DNA from 2 places in the Rhizobium grahamii genome. Region 1 is predicted to be linked to the other one. Evidence: riboswitches for the same ligand, from Rfam matches in the RefSeq annotation. Region 1 holds a riboswitch; the other holds the start of a gene.
What was found. A riboswitch is a leader RNA that binds a small molecule or an ion and turns the genes downstream of it on or off. The one in region 1 is predicted to bind thiamine pyrophosphate.

Region 2: linked by a shared signal. The riboswitch ahead of thiC (phosphomethylpyrimidine synthase ThiC) and the one ahead of thiM (hydroxyethylthiazole kinase) in region 1 are both predicted to bind thiamine pyrophosphate.

What each region holds. Positions count from the first base shown of each region.
Region 1 is NZ_CP043499.1:198,452-205,692, reverse strand. It holds gene putA (trifunctional transcriptional regulator/proline dehydrogenase/L-glutamate gamma-semialdehyde dehydrogenase) at 1-1,539, opposite strand, end outside; gene FZ934_RS19845 (Lrp/AsnC family transcriptional regulator) at 1,661-2,131, shown strand; TPP riboswitch at 2,191-2,287, shown strand; gene thiM (hydroxyethylthiazole kinase) at 2,336-3,139, shown strand; gene thiE (thiamine phosphate synthase) at 3,136-3,771, shown strand; gene thiD (bifunctional hydroxymethylpyrimidine kinase/phosphomethylpyrimidine kinase) at 3,768-4,589, shown strand; gene FZ934_RS19825 (3-oxoacyl-ACP reductase) at 4,586-5,350, shown strand; gene FZ934_RS19820 (carbohydrate ABC transporter permease) at 5,371-6,219, opposite strand; gene FZ934_RS19815 (carbohydrate ABC transporter permease) at 6,212-7,153, opposite strand; gene FZ934_RS19810 (ABC transporter substrate-binding protein) at 7,220-7,241, opposite strand, start outside.
Region 2 is NZ_CP043498.1:3,202,290-3,209,530, forward strand. It holds gene tesB (acyl-CoA thioesterase II) at 1-270, opposite strand, end outside; gene FZ934_RS15465 (ubiquinone biosynthesis hydroxylase) at 323-1,570, shown strand; gene FZ934_RS15470 (Trm112 family protein) at 1,583-1,771, opposite strand; gene FZ934_RS15475 (LON peptidase substrate-binding domain-containing protein) at 1,780-2,451, opposite strand; gene trxA (thioredoxin) at 2,554-3,516, opposite strand; gene FZ934_RS15485 (prolyl-tRNA synthetase associated domain-containing protein) at 3,570-4,079, opposite strand; tRNA gene FZ934_RS15490 (tRNA-Gly) at 4,329-4,403, shown strand; TPP riboswitch at 4,630-4,761, shown strand; gene thiC (phosphomethylpyrimidine synthase ThiC) at 4,853-6,673, shown strand; gene thiO (glycine oxidase ThiO) at 6,675-7,241, shown strand, end outside.

The DNA of each region.
Region 1 (7,241 bases):
ATTGGGGTCGGCGATGCGGTTGACGAAGGAGGAGTTTGCACCGTTTTCCAATAGACGCCGGACGAGGTACGCCAGCAGCGTCTCGTGAGTCCCGACGGGCGCATAGATGCGGCACGGACGGTTCAGGTTCTGGCGGCCAACGACCTCGTCGTAGAGCGGCTCGCCCATGCCGTGAAGGCATTGGAACTCGTACTTGCCGACGTAATAATCCGAGCCCGCCATCTGATAGATCGTCGCGAGCGTCTGGGCATTGTGGGTGGCGAACTGCGGGAAGACCGCATCGGTCGCAGCAAGCAGCTTCTTGGCGCAGGCGATGTAGGACACATCGGTGTAGATCTTGCGGGTGAAGACCGGAAAGTCAGCCAGACCGTCGACCTGCGCACGCTTGATTTCTGCGTCCCAGTAAGCACCCTTGACGAGACGAACCATGATACGACGCCCAGCACGACGGGCTAGGTCGATGATGTAATCAAGCACCATCGGGCAGCGCTTGCCATAGGCCTGCACGACAAAGCCCATGCCGTTCCAACCAGCCAGATCCTCGTCGAGGCAAAGGGACTCGAGAATATCCAGCGACAGCTCGAGGCGATCGGCTTCCTCGGCGTCGATGTTGAGGCCGATATCGTACGACTTGGCGATCAGGGCCAGCGCCTTCACCTTGGGCAGCAACTCACCCATGACGCGTGCGCCTTGCGCGCGGACATAGCGCGGATGCAGGGCCGAGAGCTTGATCGAGATGCCCGGCCCCTCGTAGATCCCTCTGCGGTCGGAGGCCTTGCCGATGGCATGGATCGCCGCCTCATAGTCCTTGTAATAGCGCTCGGCATCAGCAGCCGTGGTCGCGGCCTCCCCGAGCATGTCGTAGGAATAGCGGAAACCGCGCTGTTCGAGCGGGCGCGCGCGCTGGAGCGCTTCATCGATGGTTTCGCCGGTGACGAACTGCTCTCCCATCATGCGCATGGCCATATCGACGCCGCGCCGGATCACCGGCTCGCCGCAACGCGCGATCAAGCGGGTAAGCGCCGCCGAAAGGCTGCGATCATTGACGGTCGACGTGAGCTTGCCGGTCACGACAAGACCCCAGGTTGCGGCGTTGACGAAGAGAGACCTGCCGCCGCCAATATGCGCCTTCCAGTCACCTTCGGAAATCTTGTCGCGGATAAGCGCGTCGCGCGTGGCCGTATCCGGAATACGCAAAAGCGCCTCGGCCAGACACATCAGCGCCACCCCCTCCTGGCTGGAGAGCGAGTATTCGTGGACCAGTCCCTCTACACCCGTGCCCTTGTGCTTGGCACGCAACGCTTCGATCAGCTTGCGCGCCGTTGCTGCAGCAGCCTTGCTGACCTTCTCGGGAAGTGCGGCAGCCTCGACCAGGCGTGGAACGCATACGGTTTCAGGCGTACGGTAAGCCGCCGTGATTGCGCGACGCAAATCGCTCTGTTCGCGGATCGTAGGTGCAAATGCGCTGAACGGATTTTCAGCGTTGTGAGCCTGCTCTGTGGGGGCACCGGGCGCCGCTGCGCCGTCGACGATCGTCATATGTTTCTCCTGATCCGCGTAGGGCCTGAAGCTAACAGGGTTTGAGAAGTCAATTTCACTTGATTTGAATGCCTGTTGAATATAATTCGCCATTGATTGGCGGAATTTGAGGGCAATTCACGTGAATACAACCAGCCACAGTAGAGAAATCGACCAGTTCGACCACAGGATTATCGAAGCCCTGCTGTCCGATGGCCGGATGTCCGTTACCGACCTGGCGAAACGCGTCGGTCTTTCCAACACGCCATGCCAGGTCAGATTACGACGTTTGATCGAAGACGGCTATATCCTTGGCTTTCGCGCGATCGTGGACGTCAACAAACTCGGCAAGAATCACGTCGCCTTCACCGAGGTCAAGCTGTCGGATACGCGTGAGAACGCGTTGAACGCCTTCAACGTAGCAGTTCGGAAGCTGCAGGAGGTCGAGGAATGCCACATGATCGCAGGCGCCTTTGATTATCTTCTGAAAATCAGGACCTCCGATATTGCCAACTATCGCCAGGTGCTTGGAGAGAAGATTTCCAGCCTGCCTTTCGTGGCCAATACGTCGACCTTCGTGGCGATGGAGGCGATCAAGGAGAACGGTCTCTGAGCCGTCGCAGCCGTCATTTTTGAGATGACAAGGCCAGCCTTCTCTGCGAAAACATTCACGATGAGAGACAGGGGCGCACGCCGGAAGGCGGGCTGAGAAGTACCCTTTGAACCTGAACCAGATAATGCTGGCGGAGGGAGTCGCTCGGGACTTCCCGCGCTTTGCGTGTCGTCCCTCGCGTCTCGCCCCGCTGAAAGGGGCAATATGCAAGACCAGACATCACCAGGCAAACTGCTTGAAGCCTTGCGCGCGCAGCCGCCGCTCGTGCACTGCATCACCAATTTCGTCGCGATGAACATTGCAGCCAACGTGCTGCTGGCGACCGGCGCTTCGCCTGCCATGGTGCATGCCAAAGAGGAAGCGGGCGAGTTCGCCGCCATTGCCGGCGCGCTGACGATCAATATCGGAACGCTGTCCGCCGGATGGATGCGGGGCATGCGTGCCGCTGCCACCGCCGCAAGGGACAATCATAAACCCTGGGTGCTCGATCCCGTCGCCCATTACGCCACGGCTTTCCGGCGGGAAGCGGTGGCGTCACTACTCGAGCTTCAGCCCACAGTGATCCGCGGCAATGCCTCCGAGATCATCGCGCTCGCCGGTGGCGCGAGCAGGGGTCAGGGTGTCGACAGCCGCGATCCCGTCGAGCAGGCCGAAGCGTCCGCGCGGCTCCTGGCAGAGACGCACCGAGCCGTCGTTGCCGTTACTGGCGCCACGGATTTCGTCACCGACGGGACCAGGGCGGTTCGCATCGATGGTGGCTCGCCATGGATGCCTCAAGTGACGGCACTGGGTTGCTCCCTGACCTGCCTGGTCGGCGCGTTTGCGGCCATCAACCCCGATGCGCCCTTCGAAGCAACGATCGCGGCGCTTGCGGTGTTTGCTGTCGCCGGCGAGGCGGCTGCAACCGAGGCAGAAGGTCCGGGCTCGTTCTCAGTGCGCTTCCTCGACAGCCTCGCGCGCATCGACGGCGCATTCCTCGACAGACACGCAAGGGTCCGCCAAGCATGAAACAGTTCGACCTCTCGCTGTACCTTGTCCTTGATCCCGATCTCTGTGCCGGTATCGGCATGGTCGAGACGGCCCGTGCGGCGGTTGCAGGCGGTGCGACGATCGTGCAGCTGCGCGACAAGCATGCCGACACGGCGCGGATGATCGAGACCGGCCTGGCATTGAAAGCCGTGCTGTCAGGCACGGGCGCAGCACTCATCGTCAACGACGACGTCGACGCGGCGATCGCCATCGGCGCCGATGGCCTCCACATCGGCCAGGACGATCTCGGTGCGCTGGCTGCGCGCGAGCGCATCGGCCCCGATATGATCCTTGGCCTTTCGGTCGAGACCGAAGCGCTGGCAGCGGCTGTGAATCCTGACATCGTCGATTACGCCGGGATCGGACCGGTGTTTGCGACCGCCACCAAACCCGATCACAAGCAACCGATCGGCTTTGACGGCCTCGCGCGGCTCGTCGATGTCTGCCCGGTCCCTTCAGTCGCGATCGGCGGCCTCAAGGCCACGCATGTCCGCGATGTCTTCGCTGCCGGTGCCGGCGGGCTGGCCGTTGTCTCCGCGATTTGCGGCACGAGCGATCCGGAAGCCGCCGCCCGCGATATTGCCGATATTATTCGAAAGGCACGGAGATGATCCGCAACGTCTTATCCATCGCCGGCTCCGACCCTTCCGGGGGCGCAGGCATACAAGCCGATCTCAAGGCTTTCGCGGCCCGCGGCGTCTATGGCATGGCGGCACTCACGGCGCTCACCGCGCAAAACACGCAGGGCGTTTCCGGTGTGCATCTCGTGCCGGCGGCCTTTGTCGCCGACCAGATCCGGGCGGTTTTCGCAGATGTGAGGGTGAATGCCGTCAAGATCGGCATGATCGCCAATGCCGAAATTGCCGATGCCGTCGCCGAGGTGCTGCAATCCCATCGCGACATCCCAATCGTGCTCGACCCGGTAATGGTCGCAAAGGGCGGCGCCAATCTTCTCGATCCCGAGGCTGTCGATGTTCTGACGCGCCGGCTGCTGCCGCTCGCCACGCTGCTGACACCCAACCTCCCAGAGGCTGCGGCACTGCTTCATCTGCGCCCGGCGGAAAATCGCGCGGAGATGGCCGACCACGCACAAAGGCTGCGCGCGCTCGGACCTCAAGCCGTGCTCGTCAAGGGCGGCCACCTTGCCGGCCCCGACAGTCCGGATGTCCTGGCGACCGCCGATGGGCTTCGCTGGTTTGAAGCCGCCCGCGTACCAACGGCGAACACCCATGGCACCGGCTGCACGCTCTCGAGTGCGCTGGCCGCGGAACTCGCGAAGGGCAAGGCCCTGCCCGAAGCGATCGGCACAGCCAAGGCCTATCTGGCCGCAGCCGTCGCTGAGGCCGATACGCTCGACGTCGGAACGGGACATGGGCCCGTCCAGCATTTTCATGAACTTTGGAAGCTCACAGAAGGACACTCGAAATGACACTAGCGCTCAGCGAACAGACGGTCATCGTCACCGGTGGCGCCCGCGGTCTCGGTGCGGCCATCGCCACGGCCTTTGCCCGGGAAGGGGCGAAGGTTGCGATCAACTATCGCAATAGCCGCGGCGAAGCAGAAACGCTGGCTGAAAGCCTCGGTGACAGGGCCAAGGCGTTTCATGCCGATATTCGCGATTCCGAAGCCGTCAGACGCATGGTGTCTGACGTCACGAACACCCTGGGCGCACCGACCACACTTGTGCACAACGCCCTCACCGATTTCAGCTTCAATGGCGATCAGCGCCCGAAGCTCGATCAGCTTTCCTGGGAGGCGATGACGGCGCAGCTCGACACGGCCGTGAAGGGAGCATTGAACCTGATCCAGTCCGCCCGCCCGGCGATGGCCGCGGCCCGTTTCGGGCGCATCATCACGATCGGCACCAACCTCTTCCAGAACCCGGTTGTCCCCTATCACGACTATACGGCTGCCAAGGGTGCGCTTCTGTCACTGACACGCACAGCTGCAGCCGAACTTGGACCGCTCGGCATCACCGTCAACATGGTCTCGGGCGGTCTGCTGCGGACCACGCAGGCAAGCAGCGCGACACCCGATGCGGTGTTTGACCTGATCGCGGCCAGCACGCCGCTTCGCCGGGTGACGACGCCGGAGGAAGCTGCGGACGCGGTTCTCTTCTTCGCAAGCCCGTGGGCACGTGCAGTCACCGGACAAAATCTCATCGTCGACGGTGGCCTCGTCTTCGGCTAGCCGCCGTCTCCGTCATCGTGTCAGGACTTGACCGCGCCTGCGGTCAAGCCGGCGATGATGTGCTTCTGCGCCAGGAAGAAGACGATGATGGTCGGCATGATGGTCAGCGTGATGAACGCAAGTACCAGCTGCCAGGCGGTTCCGAACTCGCCACGATAGACCATGATGCCGAGCGGCCAGGGATACATCTTCTCCGAATTCAGCATGATCAGCGGCAGGATGTAGCTGTTCCAGCTGCCGACGAAGGAAATGATGCTGACGGTCGCGATGATTGGGCGCGAAAGCGGCAGGCAGATATGCCAGAAGAAGCGAATGTAGCCGCAGCCATCGACGACAGCCGCCTGGAACAATTCTTCCGGAAGGTTGCGAAAATAATTCCTGAAGAGAAGAATGCTCATCCCGAGCCCGAAGGCGACCTGCGGCAGCACCACGCCCCAATAAGTGTTCAGCAGTCCGAGATCACGGATGCGAATGAACAGTGGCAGGATGGCGGTCGCGGCCGGAAACATGAGCCCGATGAGGAAGTAGTTCAGAAGGAAATCCGCGCCGAAGAAGCGCACATGCGCGAAGCTGAAGGCCGCCATGGCTGAGACGGAGACCGTGAGAAACACTGTCAGCGCGGCGATGATCAGCGAGTTGACCATCTGCCGCCAGTAGCGATCGCCGAACAGGATATCGGTGTAGTTCTCTGCATGCCATTCGACCGGCAGGCCGAAGGGATTGGTGCGCAGATCGCCCAGATCCTTGAAGCCGCCGAGCGCCGTGGTCACCAGCGGGATCAGCACGATCGCGGAGATGATGACCAGCGAGGTGTAGAGGTAGGTTTTGGTGCCGGCGCTGAGCCGCTCGGATGTGACGACGTCAGTCATGGCGCATGAATATCCGTTTGTAACCGAAGGCAAGGGTGACGCAGATCAGGAACAGGACGACGCCGACGGCGCTTCCGAGGCCAACCTGCATGCGGGCGACACCGAAGTTGAACAGGAACGTCACCATCGTCTGGGTCGCATTGAACGGCCCGCCACCGGTCAGCGGCATGATGAGATCGAACAGTTGCAGCGAACCGACGACCGCGAAGAACACCGAGAGGCGGACCGTCGAGCCGAGCAGCGGCAGGGTGATGTAACGGAAACGCTGCCAGCCGCTGGCGCCGTCGATCTCGGCCGCCTCCAGCACGCTCTTGTCCAGCGACTGGAGCCCGGCGATGAAAAGCATCATGTGGAAACCGAAGTATTTCCAGACGATCACGCCGAGCACCGCGTACATCGCCAGGTCCTTGTCGGCCAGCACATAAGGGGTTTCGACGCCGAGAAGATGTGCGATCGATGCAAACAGGCCGTAGTCGCCGTCGTAGACGAAGCGCCAGATCAGGCCGGCTGCGACATCCGCCAGCACGTAGGGCAGGAAGAAGATCAGCCGGAACAGCACGACACCGGCGATACGATGCGCCAGCATCATCGCCAGCCAGATCGCCAGCGGAATCTGGATGATGATCGAGATGATCATGATCATCGCATTGTTCTTCAGCGCCGTCAGGAAGGCGCCGTTCTTGAACAGCAGTTCGAAGTTGCGCATGCCGACATATTGCGTCGGCAGGCCGTAGCCGTCCCATTTGTAAAGACTGTACCAGGCCGCTTCGCCCATCGGCAGGATGACGAAGACAGAAAACAGCAGCAGAGCCGGCGGCAGGAACAAGAGCAACACCGGCAAACGGCCGGACACGGCCGGATGCTTGCGCCGGGCAGACGCGGTCGCGGGAACGCGCAGGGGCCGAACGGCTGTGGCGGCGCTGACATTGGCCATGGGTGACCTCACTTCCGAATAGAAAATAGCGGCGCGAGAACTGGTCCCGCGCCGCGATGGTCATGATCAGAACTGATCCTGCTCGAAA
Region 2 (7,241 bases), on a different replicon from region 1:
ACCGTCGCGAATGCGCTCGACCTGATAGACGATAGGCACCGAAGGATCGCCCGGTCGCATGAAGTAGGCATGCAGCGAATGCACGAGACGCTCGCGCTCGACGGTTCGCTGCGCCGCCATCAGCGCCTGCGCGATGACCTGGCCTCCAAACACACGCTGCCAACCGACCTGCGGACTGACACCGCGGAAAATGTCCACCTCGATCGGCTCAAGGTCGAGCGTCGACAGAAGCGTCTCCATTGCCGTCGGCTTTTCGGTGTTGTGCGTCATTTTGTAAGGCTCCGGACGTAGGAAGTGCGGTGCCGATGATCTATATAGATCAATACGATATTCACAAGGAACGGAACGGGACGCTATGCGGGACATGCTGGTTGTTGGTGCAGGTTATGTCGGCCTTTCGGCTGCCGTGGCGGTCAAGCAAGCGGCGCCGCACTTGAATGTCGCCATCGTTGAGGCGGCTCCCGCCGGTGCCTGGGAAAAGGACATGCGTGCTTCGGCGATTATTGCCGCGGCGACGAAAATGCTTGAGGTCTTCGGCATCTGGAATGAGATCGAGCCGGACGCCCAGCCGATCAACAAGATGATCGTGACCGATTCGAAGACGTCGGATCCGGTCCGACCCGTCTTTCTGACCTTCGACGGCGAGGTCCAGGATGGACGGCCGTTTGCCCATATGGTTCCGAACCTCTCGCTCGTGCGGGCCCTTCGCGGCGCTTGCGAGCGCCTGGGCATCGAAATCCACCACGGGGTAAGTGCAACCGGGCTGGACAGTGGCGATACGCACGCCGAAGTTACTCTTTCCAACGGCAAAACCATTGAGGCGAGACTGGTAGTCGCGTGCGACGGCGTCCGCTCCCATGTCCGCGAACTCGCCGGCATCAAGACCGTCAGCTGGGATTACGGCCAATCCGGCATCGTGGCGACGGTCGAGCACGAACGGCCGCACAACGGCTGCGCCGAAGAGCATTTCCTGCCCGCCGGCCCCTTTGCCATCCTGCCATTGAAGAACAACAGATCCTCGCTGGTGTGGACGGAATCGACGCAAGAGGCCGCCCGGCTGGTGCGCTCGGACGATCTCGTTTTCGAGGAAGAGCTGGAGCGCCGCTTCGGACACAAACTCGGCGCCATCAAGGTCGTCGGCGACAAGCGCGCCTTCCCGCTTGGCCTGACGCTTGCCCGAGCCTTCGTCGCGCCTCGCCTCGCCCTTGCCGGTGACGCCGCCCACGGCATCCATCCGATCTCCGGCCAGGGTCTCAACCTTGGCTTCAAGGATGTGGCCGCTCTTGCCGAAACCATCGTCGAAGCCGACCGGCTCGGCCTGGATATCGGCTCGATCAACACGCTGGAACGCTATCAGGCATGGCGGCGCTTCGACACGTTCCGCATGGGCGTAACCACGGATGTGCTGAACCGGCTGTTTTCCAACGATCTGGCGCCGATTCGCCTTGCCCGCGATGTCGGACTCGGGATCGTCGAACGCTTGCCCGGCCTCAAATCCTTCTTTATCGGCCAGGCGGCCGGCACGACGGCCCCTGATAATCCGAGACTGCTCGCCGGGCAGACGATCTAAAGCTTCACAGCTTCAGTCGTCGAGACTGCGCGCCTCGGACACCAGCATGATCGGAATGCCGTCGCGGATCGGATAGGAGAGGCGTGCTTTTTCCGACACGAGCTCGTTGTGCTCGCGATCGTAAGTCAGTCGCCCCTTCGTCAAAGGGCACACCAGAAGCTCAAGCAGCTTGGGATCGACACGGCTTAGTTTTTCGTCCATGACAGTTTCTACTGCAGAACGGTGTCGGAGTCACCAAAGACACGCGCCAACACGATCTCTGTGATGGCGATCAACGTTTCTGCTCGCGTCTTCAAATCGGGCGCTTCGAGAAGCGCCTGCTTCTCGGCCGGTCCGAAGGGAGACATCATTGCAAGCGAGTTTACCAGCGTCAGATTGCTGGCACGCTCGACACTCTCCCAATCCGCTTCCAGCTTGTTGGCGTCGAGATAGGCCTTGAAGGCCGTCAGGAGTGCTGCGCGATCCACCGCGTCCTCTTCATCGCGAGCGGAAAGATCGGCGATAAAAGGCGCGATCCGAAAGATTCGGAAGGGATTATGTGTCTCTTTTTCTTCCAGCAGCCGAAAACGGCAAATGCCGGTCAAAGAAACGATGTACCGGCCATCCCCGGTTTCGGCAAAGGATGTGATTCGGCCAACGCAACCAACGGACGCGAGATTGGTTTCACCATGCCGCTCATCGCTTTCGCCAAGCGCCGGCTGAACCATTCCGATCAGTCGATTCCCGGTAAGCGCCGCGTCGAACATCGCAAGATAGCGCGGCTCGAAAATATTGAGCGGCAGCTGACCGGTGGGTAGCAACAGCGCACCCGCCAGAGGAAAGACGGCGATCGCATCAGGCAGATCACCGGACTTGAGATATCTAGCATTCCCCACTTGCATGAAGGCTGGTCCCGCATAATGGCGGGGCGGAAAAAGCCCCGCGCCCGCACCTACGGAAATGTGGAGTACCCCTCCGAAAACGCAAGGGTCAATGCAATAAACTTACGAGAAGAGCATCGCCGAAAGCTTGCGGCGGGCAGCAACCGTCGCCGGATCCTTGAAACCCCAAACGTCGAAGAACTGCAGCAGCTGGCGGCGAGCACCGTCGTCGTCAAAGCTACGGTCCTTGCGCATGATGTAGAGCAGATGGTCCGCCGCCTCGTCTCTCATGCCCTCGACGTTGCGGATTTTCGCAAGCTTTAGCCGGGCTTCGTGAGCGTCCGGATCGTTCGCAAGCTCGTGTTCGAGCGCAACCGGATCGCCGAGCTTGCGGGCTTCTTCGATCTGCTCAAGCTTTTTGAGAACCGCCTGTATCGCGGCATCGTTGGCTATCGTTTCGGGAAGGTCCGTGAGCGCTTCGCGAGCCCGTTCATGCTGGTTTGCGGCAATCATGCAGTTTGCCATGCCGGCAAGCGCCTTGGCATTCTCAGGATCTGCCTGCATGACTGCGCCGTAGAGCTGCGCGGCGCCGTTGACGTCTCCACCGGCGAGCAGCTCGTCGGCTTCCTTCAGCACCGCCTCGATCTCGGCCGCCTGATCAGCTCCGGCCGGACCGGCAACACGATCGATGAACTCACGGATCTGGCTTTCAGGCACGGCTCCCATGAAACCATCCGCCGGACGCCCGCCGACGAAGGCGATGACCGCGGGAATGGACTGAATACCGAGCTGGCCGGCGATCGACGGATGATCGTCGATGTTCATCTTCACCAGCTTGACGCGTCCCTCGGCCTCATTCACGACCTTTTCGATAACGGGCGTCAGCTGCTTGCAGGGACCGCACCAGGGCGCCCAGAAATCGACGAGTACCGGCTGGTTACGGGACTCCTCGATGACATCCTTCGCGAAGGTCGCGGTGGTCGTGTCCTTGATGTAGCCACCGGCAGCAGCCGGCGCCGCTCCAAAACTCGCCGAAGCGGACATCTGGCCATAGGAATTGCTGTAAGGGTTGTCGTTGCCGCTCATGGGTATCTCCCGCCGTGCCGGTCAGCCGGCTTTTCTAGCGCTAAAATCGTATGTCAGGACGTCACTTTCAAGACAAGCGGCTTGTGGCCCGTCGCTTCCATAAATCGAACGAGATCCGCGCTGCCGATCGAGGTTGTGGCATCGTTCGAAAGCGGATGGCAGTTGACGATATCCTCTTTCATCAGCTCCGCATCGAGAATGAAGGTGACATTGCCGCCGGTATCATTGATGGCGCCAAACGCGGTCACGGAGCCGGGCACGACGCCGAGATATTCCAGGAGCTTTTCCGGCTTGCCGAAGGACACCTTGCTCGCTGCGCCGATCAGCGTATGGACCGTCTTCAGGTCGACCGTTGCGTTTTCTTCGACCGTGAGCAGGAAGAACTGATCCTTTTTGTCCTTTACGAACAAGTTCTTCGTGTGCCCACCCGGAATCTCGTCTCGCAGGGCAACGGATTCGGCAACGGTGAAGACCGGAGCATGAGTCTTCGTGCTGTGCTTGATGCCCAGCCCATCCAGAAACGTGAATAGATCGTCGGCGGTCTTGGGTGTGACGTCGGTCATTTCGAGTCCTGTCTGGGTCTAGCTACAGGTCCTGATTAAGTCCCGTATCGATCTTTTGCAATGTTCACACCCGTCGCTTTCGCCTGCATTTGCGGCCTTCTCGACCGATCTGCGTCTGGCCTGGATATTTTTCTTCGCCTTTGCGTCATTTCCCTGTTGCATTTGAGAATCGTTTGGGCGATATAGCGCCCGTCGCCGCAAGGTGGCGCCCACGGTCCTCCAAACTACCACAGGCCGTCGGGATTATGAGCGGGTGTAGCTCAGTGGTAGAGCACAACCTTGCCAAGGTTGGGGTCGAGGGTTCGAACCCCTTCGCCCGCTCCAAATTTTCCTAAAGACGCTTCAAGCCTCGGTTTTCCGAGGCTTTTGTGTTTCTAGGTTCTGCCAAAGTGGCGCCACTGCTTTCGTGTTTTGGCGAGAAATCGCAAACCACTGATTCTCATAGCTATTTCCTACAGAGCGTCGCAGCTTTTTTCCGCCGCTTTCCATTAGATGATTCCGTATCTCCGGACCGGTGCTTGACGATTCGGATCACCCGGCCTACCGTTGAGGCATTCACCAGGGGGGTCCCGGCAAGGGGCTGAGATACTGCTGGCGAAAAGGCTTAGGCCTTTCGTGGCGCAGTGACCCGTTGAACCTGATCCAGTTCATACTGGCGTAGGGACGGTGCAAGCGCTCGAAGGCCGGGATTCCCGCGTGGAATCCGTGCTGGCGTCTTTTCATCATTCCGGCTGAGGACTGGGTCTCCAATCGCAAACTTGGAGCCTCAAACCATGAATATCGCCGCAAAGACCATCACCCCCACAGTCACCACCGGCCCGCTGCCTGCCTCCCGCAAGATCTATATCCCGGGCGAGATCCACCCCGATATCCGCGTTCCCATGCGCGAGATCAGCGTCCACCCCACCTCCGGCGAGCCGCCGGTCACGGTCTATGATTCCTCCGGCATCTACACCGTCGAGGGTGCCGATATCAGCATCGAACGGGGCCTTCCGGCGTTGCGGCGCGACTGGGTTCTCGCCCGCGGCGACGTCGAAGCCTATCACGGCCGGCAGATACGCCCGGAGGATAACGGCTTTGCCAGTGGCGAGCGCCTGACGCCAGAATTCCCCGCCAAGCGCCAGCCGTTGCGCGCCAAGGACGGCAAGGCCGTGACCCAGCTCGCCTATGCCCGGTCAGGCATCATCACGCCCGAGATGGAATTCATCGCCATCCGCGAAAATCTCGGCCGCAAGGCGAAGGCCGAAGCCATGATCCGCGACGGCGAGAGCTTCGGCGCCCATATTCCCGATCACGTCACCCCGGAATTCGTCCGCCAGGAAGTCGCCGCCGGCCGCGCCATCATCCCCGCCAACATCAACCATCCCGAAGCCGAGCCGATGATCATCGGCCGCAATTTCCTGGTGAAGATCAACGCCAATATCGGCAACTCCGCCGTCACCTCCTCGATGGCCGAAGAGGTCGAGAAGATGGTCTGGGCGGCGCGCTGGGGCGCCGATACGGTCATGGATCTCTCCACCGGCCGCAACATCCACAACATCCGGGAATGGATCATCCGCAACTCGCCGCTGCCGATCGGCACGGTGCCGCTTTACCAGGCGCTGGAGAAGGTCGAAGGCATCGCCGAGAACCTGACCTGGGAAGTCTATCGCGACACGCTGATCGAACAGGCCGAGCAGGGCGTCGACTATTTCACCATCCATGCCGGCGTGCGGCTTCATTACATCCCGCTGACCGTCAACCGCGTCACCGGCATCGTCTCGCGCGGCGGCTCGATCATGGCCAAGTGGTGTCTTCATCATCACCGCGAGAGCTTCCTCTATGAGCATTTCGAGGAGATCTGCGACATCTGCCGCGCCTATGACGTCTCCTTCTCGCTGGGCGACGGCCTGCGCCCCGGCTCGATCGCCGACGCCAACGACGCAGCACAATTCGCCGAGCTGGAAACGCTGGGCGAGCTGACGAAGATCGCATGGGCGAAGGATTGCCAGGTGATGATCGAAGGGCCCGGCCATGTGCCGATGCACAAGATCAAGGAGAATATGGACAAGCAGCTCGCCGTCTGCGGCGAGGCGCCGTTCTATACGCTCGGACCGCTCACGACCGATATCGCGCCGGGCTACGACCACATCACATCGGGCATCGGTGCTGCGATGATCGGCTGGTTCGGCACGGCAATGCTCTGCTACGTCACGCCGAAGGAGCATCTCGGCCTGCCGGACCGCAACGACGTGAAAACCGGCGTCATCACTTACAAGATCGCCGCCCACGCCGCCGATCTCGCCAAGGGGCACCCGGCCGCGCAACTGCGCGACGACGCGCTGTCGCGCGCCCGCTTCGAGTTCCGCTGGGAGGACCAGTTCAACCTCTCGCTCGATCCGGAAACCGCCCGCAGCTTCCACGACGAGACGCTGCCCAAGGAGGCGCACAAGGTCGCGCATTTCTGCTCCATGTGCGGCCCGAAATTCTGCTCGATGCGGATTTCCCACGACATCCGCGCCGAGGCGCAGAAAGAGGGTCTGGACGCCATGGCGGCCAAGTATCGCGACGGCGGCGACCTCTACATGGCTGTCGATGCCGGCGCGGCCGGCTGAGATGCGTGTTCTTGTCAAAGGGGCCGGCGTCGCCGGCCTTACCGTGGCGTGGGAGCTACAAAACCGCGGCGCCGACGTCACGGTGTTGGAGCGGCAGGCGACCTTCGCCGGCGCGGCCTCCTGGCTCGCCGGCGGAATGCTCGCGCCCTGGTGCGAGCGCGAAAGCGCCGACGCCTCGGTGCTGCAGAGAGGCGAGGACACCGCCGATCGCTGGGAGGCGATCCTGCCTGAGCTGGTAAAAAGAAACGGTACTCTGGTGGTCGCGCCGCCGCGCGACCACAGCGAGCTGAAGCGGTTCGCTGGCCGAACGACGGGGTATCAGTGGGTTGACGAGGCAGAGATCGCTGCGCTGGAGCCCAGTCTTGCCGGCCGCTTTCGCGAGGGTCTGTTCTTCCCCCGCGAAGCCCATCTCGATCCGCGGCAGGTCTTGATGGCGCTCCGCGCCAATCTGAAAGCTGCGGGCGTCATTTTCACGGCCGAGGCCAACGGGAATGACTGCTACGATCGCGTTATCGATTGTACCGGCGCGGCCCGCATTGGAACCCTCCCCGGCTTGCGTGGCGTTAGA